4 regions of the Chryseobacterium subflavum genome follow, and region 1 is predicted to be linked to each of the others. Evidence: riboswitches for the same ligand, from Rfam matches in the RefSeq annotation. Region 1 holds a riboswitch; each other region holds the start of a gene.
The links. Region 1 has a riboswitch for cobalamin ahead of prpB (methylisocitrate lyase). Riboswitches for the same ligand answer to the same signal wherever they lie in the genome.
Positions count from the first base shown of each region.

Region 2: another riboswitch for cobalamin. It lies ahead of AC0INN_RS14725 (TonB-dependent receptor plug domain-containing protein); the one in region 1 lies ahead of prpB (methylisocitrate lyase).
Region 3: another riboswitch for cobalamin. It lies ahead of AC0INN_RS12860 (TonB-dependent receptor plug domain-containing protein); the one in region 1 lies ahead of prpB (methylisocitrate lyase).
Region 4: another riboswitch for cobalamin. It lies ahead of metE (5-methyltetrahydropteroyltriglutamate--homocysteine S-methyltransferase); the one in region 1 lies ahead of prpB (methylisocitrate lyase).

Region 1 is NZ_JBVTMR010000001.1:147,537-150,750, forward strand. It holds gene AC0INN_RS00700 (aminotransferase-like domain-containing protein) at 1-877, shown strand, start outside; cobalamin riboswitch at 1,143-1,335, shown strand; gene prpB (methylisocitrate lyase) at 1,741-2,649, shown strand; gene prpC (bifunctional 2-methylcitrate synthase/citrate synthase) at 2,642-3,214, shown strand, end outside.
Region 2 is NZ_JBVTMR010000003.1:273,899-277,112, reverse strand. It holds gene AC0INN_RS14730 (DUF5074 domain-containing protein) at 1-274, opposite strand, end outside; gene AC0INN_RS14725 (TonB-dependent receptor plug domain-containing protein) at 286-2,133, opposite strand; cobalamin riboswitch at 2,167-2,342, opposite strand; gene AC0INN_RS14720 (cytidine deaminase) at 2,448-2,930, opposite strand; gene namA (NADPH dehydrogenase NamA) at 3,038-3,214, shown strand, end outside.
Region 3 is NZ_JBVTMR010000002.1:786,822-790,035, reverse strand. It holds gene AC0INN_RS12860 (TonB-dependent receptor plug domain-containing protein) at 1-1,457, opposite strand, end outside; cobalamin riboswitch at 1,570-1,753, opposite strand; gene AC0INN_RS12855 (transporter) at 1,854-2,807, opposite strand; gene AC0INN_RS12850 (cytochrome-c peroxidase) at 2,821-3,214, opposite strand, start outside.
Region 4 is NZ_JBVTMR010000001.1:1,755,377-1,758,590, forward strand. It holds gene AC0INN_RS07730 (VOC family protein) at 1-124, shown strand, start outside; gene AC0INN_RS07735 (Crp/Fnr family transcriptional regulator) at 138-671, shown strand; gene AC0INN_RS07740 (Lrp/AsnC family transcriptional regulator) at 685-1,146, opposite strand; cobalamin riboswitch at 1,301-1,486, shown strand; gene metE (5-methyltetrahydropteroyltriglutamate--homocysteine S-methyltransferase) at 1,745-3,214, shown strand, end outside.

The DNA.
Region 1 (3,214 bases):
GCAGGCACTTTACATTGCCCTGGCATCTGTGACGAATGCCGGTGACCTCATTGCTGTTGAAAGTCCGTGCGTTTTTTCTGTTTTGGAAGTAATTGCCAATCTGAAACTTAAAGTCATAGAAATTCCTGTCCGGGATAGAAATGGTTTTGATACGGCATATTTAAAAAAGATATGCGCGGATCATGATATCAGATCTCTTGTAGTTACACCTAATTTTCACAATCCTACAGGAATTCTGATGTCGGAAACTGTAAAAAAAGAACTGCTTTCCATTGCGGAAGAATATGAGTTTCCGATTATCGAAAATGATATTTACGGAGACCTTTATTTTGGCAATGAGAGACCTTCGGGGATCGGGAGTTTTGATACCGGTGGTTGGGTAATAACTTTTTCTTCTTTTTCCAAAACATTGGCTCCCGGTATTCGCCTGGGATGGATGCATTCGGGAAAATTCCATGCGGAAGCAGAGAGAACCAGGTTTGCCTTAGGAAGATCTGTTGCTCCGGTATATCAGGAACTGGTCATTAAACTGCTTGAAGACCATAGCTATGATAAACATTTGCGTTCATTTCGTAAACAGCTATATAAGCAGGCCAAAGATGTGTTAGAGATATTAAAAAGCCATTTTCCGGATGGGGCTTATTTTGAAGATCCTCAGGGTGGATACAGCATTTGGGGAAGTTTGCCTGAAGGAGTGGATATGGAGAAATTTTACGCTTATTGCGAACAGCAAAGAATATTATTTACTCCCGGAGAAATTTTTAGCCTTACCGATCAGTTCAGGTACCATTTCAGGATTATTTTTGCAGAACGTATCACATCCCATAGCCTGTTGGCTTTGCAAAATATAGGTGAGAATTTGAAACAGATATTGTGAGTGTTTTTCAGGCTTTTATCTGTTAATTCAGAATCATATTTTCATATTGAGAGCATATGCTTTTCTCAATAATCGTGTTTGTCGGATTTTTTTGCAAGTGATTTTTACATAATCAAGATCATTTTAATTATGATTTTGAAAATTGAAAATATATTTATAATGCCTATTTTCAAAGAATTACGAATTCCTAACTGTTGTTCGTAAATAATTATTTTCGTGTTTCAATAAAATACCTATATTTACCACCAAGGAGTTCATTTATACTTCTTTATCAACCGGAATTGGTTACACTTAGCTGTGAATTAAAAGGGAATCGTGTGTGAATCACGAACTGTCGCGCAACTGTAAGTAACACTCAAAAGGTTTTTATCAATCAGGGTTCACTGTTCTTTTTTTGAATGGGAAGGACGATAAAAATTGTTACAAGTCAGGAGACCTGCCTATTTCGAATTGACGATGCTTTCGCGATCTGAAGCTTATAGTCAGGTATGATACGATGTGATAACAGTGCCCGATATCTTTTTGTGTACATTATCATTTTTAAGAAATGGTTTACAGGTTTTGCTTTTCAGGGCTGTATCATTTCTACAGCTTGCTCGTATTAGTCCCTTTCCATAATTTTCTCTTTTACAAAGTATTGTGAAGTTTTATCAGCACCTTTTATATTGATTTATAAGCATTACAGGCTGATGGCAGCAATCTTTGACCGGATTGTTATTACATGAAAATGTAATGAGGCTGTTCAACCATTCATTAAGGTTTATAGGTCGTTTAATTATTTTAATCATTTAAAGAATAATCTTTCTTTAAATTGTTGGAAGAATGTGAGTTAAAATACATCAAAACGAACAATAATATTAAAGATGAGTAAAAATGTAAGTCTAGAGTCTGCCGGATTACGTTTCCGGGAGACGATGCAAAAAGAAAACCCTCTTCAGATTGTCGGGGCTATCAATGCCAATCATGCATTGCTGGCGCAGCAAGCAGGATTCAATGCTATTTATCTTTCCGGAGGAGGAGTTGCTGCAGGATCGTTGGGAATTCCGGATCTGGGAATTACGACCCTTGAGGATGTTCTGATCGATATTCAACGAATAACCAATGTATGTGATTTACCTCTATTGGTGGATGTAGATACGGGGTTTGGTCCTTCGGCATTCAACGTAGCAAGAACTGTAAAATCATTAATTAAAGCCGGAGCAGGTGCTTTGCATATTGAAGACCAGGTGGGAGCGAAACGTTGTGGGCACCGTCCAGGTAAAGAAGTGGTAAGCAAAGAGGAAATGGTAGACCGTTTGAAGGCTGCTGTTGATGCTCGGACGGATGAAAATTTTGTGATCGGGGCACGTACTGATGCTTTTGCCAATGAAGGGCTTGAAAAAACATTGGAAAGGGCTGTTGCCTATAAAGAAGCCGGAGCAGATTTCATCTTTGCGGAGGCTGTTCCTGATTTAAGCTATTATCAAAAGTTTGTAGACGCTACAGGTATTCCTGTACTGGCCAATATTACAGAATTCGGAATGATTAAAATGTATACTGCTGATGAACTGAAAGATGCGGGAGTCGGTTTGATTTTATATCCCCTTTCTGCTTTCCGGGCGGCAAATAAGGCAGCACTGAATGTTTACGAGCATATCCGGAAAGATGGAACCCAGGCTCATGTAATTGATACCATGCAGACCCGGGAAGAGCTTTACAAAAGTATTGGATACCATGATTACGAACAAAAATTAGATAACCTATTTAAACAGAACAAGAATGTCAATGAATAACGAACCAACATTTAAGCCTAAGAAAAGTGTAGCGCTTTCCGGGGTTGCCGCAGGTAATACTGCACTTTGCAGTGTAGGAAAAAGTGGAAATGATCTCCATTACAGAGGTTATGACATTTTGGACCTCGCAGAAAAAGCAGAATTTGAGGAGGTAGCCTATCTTCTTATTTACGGACAGCTACCAACAGGAGCCCAGTTAAAAAACTATAAAGCCAAATTGAAATCATTGAGAGGATTACCACATTCTGTAAGAAATATCCTGAAAAGTATTCCTGCAGCTGCCCATCCGATGGATGTAATGCGCTCCATGGTTTCAGCAATTGGAAGTATTCAGCCTGAAAAAGACGATCATAATGTGGCGGGAGCAAGGGATATTGCAGACAAATTACTGGCATCATTCAGTTCCGGACTTTTGTATTGGTATCATTATACGCATAACGGAAAAGAGATTGATGTAGAAACTGATGATGATACTATTGGAGGCCATTTTCTTCACCTGTTGCATGGTAAAAAAGCACCCGATTCCTGGGTGAAGGCAATGGAAATCTCTCTTAATCTGTATGCA
Region 2 (3,214 bases), on a different contig from region 1:
ACGCTTTATCCCCGTTGAATGCCATAGCTTGTAAAACATCACCCAATTGGTTTCCATTATTATTTTTGGAAAAGATGCTGTTTTGACTAAAAGTTAAGTCTCTTGAAACGAAAGTTACTTCTGCATTTGGCTTTCCGAAATTTCCTTCGTTCGAAATTAAATATCCGTTTTCATAAGTTACTACAGGCAAAGTATTATCGCTATCAGTACTACAGGAAATATTGAAAAGTAGTACTACAGCAAATAAAAGTTGTAAAAGTCTAGTTATTTTCATGTTATTTTTTATTAAAAATTTATCGTTGCGGAAATACTGTAATTACGTTTTGGCATCGGATAATAAGACACCGTTTCATAAACAGTATTGGTTAAATTATTGATTTTAAAACCTAAGACATATTTTTTTAAGATCGTTGCTGATACACCCGTGTTCATGACGAAATAAGAATCTATAGCATCTTCTCTTTTTTCATCTGTTGTAGTGTATGTAAGACCATTAAAAACTCCCTGAACATAAAGTTTTAGGAAAGAATACTGATAATCAAAATTTCCAAAAACCTTATGGAGAGGGACATACATCATTTGCTTTTTAGTTTCCTGATTGATGGATTTTGCAAGTGTATATCCTATATTAAATCTAAAATGGTGTTCTTTAAGCTGTTTATCAAAAGTAATCTGTGATTCTAAACCATAAGACTTCACTTTATTGATATTAACTGGGGACCAATATCCGTAAGCTGTCGGCAACCACACTATATTATCCGATATATAAAGATAATACGGACTTAATGCAAGTTTAATATTACCCCATTTAAACTCATGGTCCATATCCATCTGGTAAGACCTTTCCGGTTTTAGGTTTGGATTTCCTCCGGGATTCCAATACAGATCATTGAATGTTGGAAATCTGAAATTTCTGGATACATTTACTCCAAGATTATACCATTGTACCGGACTCCATTTTCCCGAGAATGAGTAAAGCAATGGCGAACTTATATTCTCTACAAAATCCTTTTTAACACCAGCTTCAAAACGCAGATCTTTCGTCGGAAAATATCGTATTAACCCCGCTAAAGAGCCTACATTTCTACTTACATTACCAATTCCTTCAGTTTTTACACCTTGGAGATCAGGCTGATACCCCTCACCTTTGTTTACCTGGAATTCGGTGATGATGTTGACATTAAGTTCAGGTACGATGAAATAATTAAAATCATTTTTAAAGATATAATTTTTCCCTGTTGAACCACTGGTCTTCGGAGCATTGTAATTGCCAAAATATTGGAAATTTTCTTCTGTGTAAGCAGCTTTTAAGCTATTTGAAAATTTATTTTTAGTAATATCCCAGGAAAGTAAGCTTCTGGTGCTTTGTGTCTCGTATTTTGTACGGTTGCCATTCTCTACAAAAATCGGATAATTCTGTGTCGAGTCAAAAAACTGACTTTGCCATGAGATCGTCTGATGTCTCGCAATTTTATAGGAGATTCCAACATTAAAGGTACTGTTAAAGTATTTGCCGTTTCTATTAATATAGTTTTTTTCTTCGACTTTATAATCATTCTGACTGATCGAATGATTTCCTGAGACTTTAAAACTCAGCTTTTCATTGCTGTAGGAGGCCGTTCCGAAATTATTAAAAGTACCAAATGATCCACCCTCAGAATACAGGGAGGCTTTAAAACTTTTATTGAAACCCAGATTATTATTGAGATGTATACTCCCGCCGATTGCACCACTCCCGTATATTACACTTCCGCCACCGGCTTTCACTCCGATCTCATCATATCCGAAAAGAGGAATATTATTAATGTCTCCCTGACCAAGAAATATCGAATTGATATTGATTCCATTCCAAACAAAGGCTGTCTGTGGAGCAGAGGTTCCTCTGAACGAAGGCGAAGAAACTGCACCTCGTCCGTTTTCCTTGATATAAATACTGGATTGGAAACGTAAAAGTTCTGAAAGATTCGTGGAATTCTTTTCAGCATCCTGAGGAGTAATTGGAGTAACCTTATGAAAAAGTTTTACCTTGTTCATCTGGTTGTCAAAAATATAAACGGTATCGATTGCTTTCTCTTGTCCCAGACAAAGAAAATAAGCAGATAACGATAAAAGCAGTACTAAGGTTTTTTTCATACTATTTTACTTTTCCACCGAAAGCAATATATTTTTGATATTATCATTTTGGCAGGTCTCCTGACTTTCGCATTTCTATACCTTCCCGTTTTCACAGTGGTTTCTTATAGAAATTTTAATTGCGATCTACAGTTGCGGGGACAGTCTGGGATTTTCACCCAATTCCCTATTATTTCAATAGCTTGAAAACCAAAATTTTTGCAAAGATAAGTTTTTAAAAAGAAATCTCAGTCGTATCTGTTAATTTGTAATCAAAACAATGGTCTGCAGAAAAAATAACGATTCCCAGAACCTCAGAATTGAGAGTTTCACGATTACAAGAACGTCGAGTCAAAGTAAAATGGCAATAGATCTTTAATCGAATTTACCTTAACGATTTCGTCATTCATACTGGAAAAATAAAGATCAATATTTTCTTTTTGTTTTGTTTCGTATTCAATAAGACTTTGTCTGCAGGCGCCACACGGGGGAATCGGTGGTGTTTTTTCAGAAGATTCTTTAGGGCCTCCTACGATAAAAATCTTTTTGATCTTTTCCTCAGGGAAATTTGCACCTATCCAGAATAGAGCTGTTCTTTCAGCACAAAGTCCGGATGGAAAAGCTGCATTTTCCTGATTGTTACCGGAAAATATTTCTCCGTTTTCAAGTAATACGGAGCACCCGACCAAAAATTGGGAATAAGGGGCATAAGCATTTTCGCGGGCTTGTTTTGCTCTTTCGAAAAGTTTTTTTTCTATATCGTTCAGTTCAGAGCTATTTTTAAAATATTCGTAGCCGATCTGTATATCTTTTTTCATATATTTATTGGAGCCTAAAAAGGGGAGGTAAAATTAGTTCTTTTTAATCACGTGGGCAACCCGGGATTATTTCCTCTTCATTAGTAAAATTCAAAAATTAATAGACAATGTTATATACTCCGATACAATTCAGAAATATTAAACTCTCTAACCGATGGGTTATGTCACCTATGTGTATGTATTCAAGTGAAAACGGAATGGCTAATGACTTTCATTTCGTACATTACGGAAGCAGATCACAAGGTGGTACCGGACTGATAATGATTGAAGCAACGGGTGTTGAA
Region 3 (3,214 bases), on a different contig from region 1:
GTCTTCTGATAAGTAAAACCTACGTCATATTGATTGGTAAATTCAGGTTTAAGAAAAACATTCCCGATCATGGTATAGTACAGGTCATTGAAAGTCGGCATTCTAAAAATCCTTTTATAAAATGCTCTCACTGTTAAATTCTTAAAGGCCAGTGGCTGGTAACTCAAAAATGCAGAGGGTGTCCATTCACTCTTATCCGGCGACTTGGAATTACGTTCAACATTCTCCCGAATAAAAGTGCCTAAAACACTTCCAAGAAACTTAAACCGGTTCCATTGGTAAGTGGTTGCAAAAGCAACCAATGAGGTATAACGCGTGGGAAATGAGAAAAGCTTAAGATCGGAATCCAGATTATTATACTGGAAATCAACATTAGCACTAACATCCCAGTTTGGTGTAATTGAGTAAATATTGGAAGATGATAAATATAATTCTCTCTGGATATATGTATTATCCGTTTTTAAAGCCGTTTCAGCTACATTTACCGTATCCATATACCGGGTATAGTCGTAGGCAAATTTAGCTTTGAGCTGAGTCTCAAATTTTGGAAATATTTTTTTCCTTAGGTGAGCCTGAACAAAATAATTTCTATCAAGTAATTTTTGTCCTTTCGGATCAAAACCATTATTCACAATTGCTGAGGGAATCCCACGATCTGAAATATATCCGTAGCCCCGGACATTCCAGTCTCCATTATTCAGATTTCCCTGCAGGCTGGTCTCAAATCTTTTGGCAGTAATATAAGAATCATATCTTGTTGCAATTGTATCATTGGCTATAGTACCATCGGGGTGTTTTTTCTGGTATTTGTATTTATATTGTCCGTCACTCTGTATAAATTCGGAGCTGAAACTTGCGGAAATTTTATCTGAAAGCTTTTGCTCCAATCGAAATGACGGGTTGAAAAGATCGATTGAACTGTTTTTTATTCTAAGTACAAGATTCGTTTTTTTATTTCCGGAAAAATAAGGAGTCTTGGGTTGGAGATAAATTGAGCCGGAAGATCCAAAATCTTTTGCAGGCTGAAAGATCTCACTTTTCTGTCCGTTGTATAATGAAATTTCTCCGATATCATCCAGCGAAAACTTTCCCAGATCGATGACCCCGTTTTGTGCGTTTCCCAATTGAATCCCATCATAGAAAACACCGACATGCTGGCTACCCATGCTTCGGATATTAACCGTTTTCAATCCGCCAATTCCACCGTAATCCTTGATCTGTACTCCCGAAAAATAGCGTAATGCATCGGCTACGGACTGGCTGTTCAACCTTTCCAGCTGTTCTCCTGAAAGAGTTTGAGCGGGAAGAATTTCTTTAAAATCTTTTTTATAAATGGTAACCGGAAGGATCCCTTTTTCCTTTATACTATCTCTTGACTGAGAAAAATAAAGCTGGTTAATTAGCACAAGGATTGTGATAATTATTTTTTTAGTTGTAAAAGTAAATTTCGGTTCCATTAGCTCATTGAGAATAATCTTGACACTAATGGATATAAGAAAGCAGCAATAACATTGTACAGCCATAGCTGCACAGAAGCATTGTTGTCCTTAGCTTTATTCCACGAAAGCATCAAACTTAAATCTTCTGGCAGGTCTTCTGACTTACTCCATTTTTGAAATCCTTCCCATTAAAAACAGTGGATATATACATCAAAAATTTTGGTTTAGAGTTTACAGCAGCGGGTCTGTTCCGGATTTACACCGGATTCCCTTTTAAAAGCCTTTTACAGCTCACCAGATTCCGGCAAAGATAGAAAATTCTTCTTAGAAACAATATTATACTTAATAAAATGATTTTCAACAGAATAAAAACAAACATTCCGTTACATGAGTAACGGAATGTTCATTTGATTTTTATATCCCAAAGTTAATAAACACACTGAATCTGGATTTAGCTTCAATGTTTCCACCCGCTAGGTTTGAATAGGCAGGAAGCATCAGTTCACTACCCAGGCTCCATTTACTATAGGAAAGTTCAAAGCCTAATTTTCCATATAAAGCACTTCCGGCAGTATCCGGTAAGGCTTCATCAAATTGCTTATTCCTATCATATACTTCTCCCTGTAATCCGGCTTTCCCGGAAAAGATCATTTTTTTGTCCGCATAAAGCTGATAAAATCCGGTAGCTGCATAGTTCCATTGGTTTCCAAACTGATAATACTTCTTATTTTCACCTTTAACAGTATAATCCGTATTAACAATTACCGCAACTTTGTTCTTTTGGTATTTATAATTCACAACCATCTGATAATCCCAGCTTCCTGTTCCCAATTGGAAACTCGGATTCACTCCCGTAATTCCTTTTTCATCAAATCTTCCTAACGGAACTTTTATTCCTAATCCTCCATTTAATTGGTGAGATGCATCTTTAGAATTGATCAGCTGATAAATACCCATTACATTCAGATCCCCTATTCCATTAATTCTGATGTCTCCCTGCATTGTTTTTTTTTCATGAAACTGAAAAGGGAGACTCACGTAAGCACTCAGCTTTTTCGTAATGGGAACTTTTCCCCATAACTGGATGGTATTGAAGTACTGATCCTGGGTGAGATCATTCACAAAAAGGTTTTCTTTGGCTTTATAATGCTGTGCAAAATATTTTATTCCTATAAATTGAGGATTAAGCAAAGACTCAAATCCTGATGATCCATTTCCTGCAGCACAGCCACAAGCATCACAATCATCATCAAAAAATTTGCTGGGGTTAAAGCTATTTTCAGGAATATACAAACTGTCTCTTATGGGTTCTGCATAGGCTATTTGGCATAAAAATAAACCCAATACTATTAAAAAAATGTTTTTCATGTTTGATTAAAATTTATTCTGAGAATTTTGGGTTGGTAACAAAGTCTTTATCAGATAGAGTTTTCAGGAAAGCAATAATGGACTGCTTCTCCGCATTGTTCATCGTGAGTCCGATATGTCCGTTTTGTTTAAGCAGCGGATCAAGGTTAGGATTGTCCTCTACATTATCCGAGTAAAAATTAAGAACAGCATCCAGGGTATAGAATCTCCCGTCATGCATATAAGGTGCTGTATATTCCACATTCCTTAAGCTGGGTACCCGGAATTTCATCCAATCTACCTGATCCAATGTTACCCTGTAACGCCCGGCATCCTTAAACTGACTATTGTAATACATTCCTGTATTGCGGAAACTTTCATCCGTAAACAATTCTCCGCTATGGCATGAGGAACATTTCTGCTGGAAT
Region 4 (3,214 bases), 1.6 Mb from region 1:
TAAAGAAAAAAACATCGAAATCATCGAGGGTATTGTTATCAGAACCGGAGCAACAGGCAAAATAAGGTCCGTCTACTTCCGGGATCCTGATCAGAACCTGATTGAAGTGAGTAATTATATTTAAAATCTTCTTGAGCATGTCCCCAGATAAAAACGCCTTGGCTAAAATCCTTAGTAATTTCGAACAGGAAGAATTACCCAACAAAACCTTGCTAACGGAAGAAGGTAAGATGGCGCGTAAATTTTACTATCTCAAAAAAGGAGTTGCCAGAGGTTGGCTTAATAATGACGGTAAGGAAATTACATTTCAATTTTTGTTTGAAGGAAACTTTATTTCGTCGTGGGAAAGTCTGTTTTATAATTCTCCAAGTATTTATAATATCGAAACGATAGAACCCTGTACTGTATATAGCACTTCTATTGAGGATTTCAGACAAATAATTGAAAATAATCCGGACAGCAAGGAACTTTATTACAGCTATCTACAGGAACGCTTACTTAAATATCAGAAGCTCTTTATTTCCCGTATAAAAGATTCTGCAGAGGAAAGATATAATGAGCTTATAAAGCAATCCCCCGAGATTTTCCGCCGGGTTCCTCAGTATTATATTGCATCTTATCTTGGTATCACTTCTGTATCATTAAGCAGGATCAGAGGAAAAAAAATCTAGTAAGAGATCTGCTCTATATAGTAACTCCATGGTTATTCTTCACTTCTGCCATTACAAAAGTACTGTGTGTGCTTCCTATCGAGTCGACGGAACCTAATTTATTAAATACAAAATCCTGGTAGTGTTTCATATCGCGTACCTGAACTTTGAGAAGGAAATCAAAATCGCCTGAAATATTATAGCATTCCGCCACTTCGTCTATCAGTGTAATTTCCTGTACAAACTCATTTCCCACAGACCTGTCGTGGATCTTTAATTTAACCTGACAGAAAACTGTAAAACCACGATTCAGTTTCTCGGCTTCCAGGACAGCCGCATAATGTTTGATATAACCCTCCTGCTCCAACCTTTTAACACGCTCAAAAACAGGAGATGGAGAAAGGTTAATTTCCTTTGCCAATTCTTTAACGGTCAATTTTGCATTTTTTTGAAGGATTCTTAACAATTGAAGGTCTTTATCGTCTAGTCTTTCCACAGGATAATATTCTTTTTTCGATTTATATTTCCAAATTTACAGAATAAATAACTTACAAATTCAATTTAAACAAAACAATATACTTAATTTTTGCATTTAAGCCAATTAAACATCTTAAATTAATACCTTTACACCCTATTTTGTTCTTTAACATACTTCATCAAACGGAAAAGGTTTTACTTAAGGTAGATTAATAGGGAATCGTGTGAAAATCACGAGCTGTCGCGCAACTGTAAGTAACACAACAGAGGTTTTTGTCCCTGAATATCCACTGCCACAAGCGGGAAGGATGACAAAAACTGTTACAAGTCAGGAGACCTGCCTGTCCCGAATTGACAATGCTTTCGCGGTCTGAAGCTTTTGGTCATACAGATGATACTTTTGAACGTATTGGATTGGGTTTTAACTCAGAATTTATTTGAGTTTAAACGTAATGTTTTTTATGAAAATTAATTTCAGGTTACCTAACAATCTACTCTTCACTGGGAAAATTACGTCTATATTGTATCTTCTCTATTGCTAAAAACTATTTCCCGATTGCGTTATGAAGCATTATAAGAACTTTTAAAACCAAAATTTAATTAAAAGTTTAAAGAAAATGCAAACACACATCCTTGGCTATCCGCGAATCGGTAGCAACAGAGAACTTAAAAAAGCCTGCGAACTATATTGGGCAGGTAAAACATCGTTACAGGAACTTTTAGAGGCAGGAAAAAAGATCAGAAAGCAAAACTGGGAACTACAACAAGAAGCCGGAATTGATCTGATTCCATCCAATGACTTTTCTTTTTATGATCAGGTATTGGACATGACATTGTCTGTTGGAGCTATTCCTTCCCGTTATCAGGATATTACACCAAATGAGCTAGATCTTTACTTTGCTATGGCCAGAGGTTATCAGAAAGAAGGGCACGATATTACAGCCATGGAAATGACAAAATGGTTTGATACCAATTATCATTATATCGTTCCAGAATTCCAAAAAGATCAGCAATTCAAATTATTCTCCCATAAAATCGTTAATGAGTTTATTGAAGCGAAGGAAGCAGGAATTCATACAAAGCCTGTTATCCTTGGATTGGTAACCTATTTATTATTAGGAAAAGAAAAAGAAGAAGGTTTTGATAAATTGGATTTAGCACAAAATCTGCTTCCGGTTTACGTTGAGATCTTAAAAGAGCTTGAAAACAACGGAGCAGAATGGATTCAGCTGGATGAGCCGTTTTTAGCACTAGACCTTGATCAGAAAGCAAAAGAAGTTTACCAGAACATTTATGCTGAAATTGCCAAACAGTTTCCGAACCTTAAATTTATTGTGACCACCTATTTTGATGGGTTAAAAGATAACCTTTCATTGGCCACTACTCTACCTGTTGATGCACTACACATTGATCTGGTAAGAGCCCCGGAACAATTGGATGAGGTCATCAATGCAATTCCTGAAACATTAATCCTCTCATTAGGAGTCGTAGACGGAAGAAATATCTGGAAAAACGATTTCAATCAGTCTCTGGTTTTCATCAAAAAAGCTATTGCAGCATTAGGTTCTGAAAGAGTTTTCATTGCACCGTCATGTTCATTACTTCATTCTCCTTTCGATCTTGACCTGGAGAAAAATGAAAATATACTATCTCCGGAGATCAAACAATGGATGGCTTTCGCCAGGCAAAAAGTTTATGAAATTGTTACCTTAAAAAAATTAGCTTCAGAAAACCCGGATTACAATACTTTACAGGAATTAGCTGAAAATAAAAAAGCTATTGAAAACCGAAAAGTTTCAACACTAATTCACAATCAGGATGTGAAAAACCGTGTTACCGTAACTACAGAAAGTGACGCACAGAGAAACAGTCCTTTTAATGTGAGAAAAGAAGCACAGCAGAACGCATTGGAGCTTCCTTTATTTCCAACAACAACAATTGGGTCCTTTCCTCAAACCAAAGAAGTAAGAAGCTGGAGAGCTCAATTCAAGAAAGGAGATCTTACCGCCCAGAAATATGATCAGCTGCTTAAAGAAGAAACACAGAGAACCATCCAATGGCAAGAGGAAATCGGAATTGATGTATTG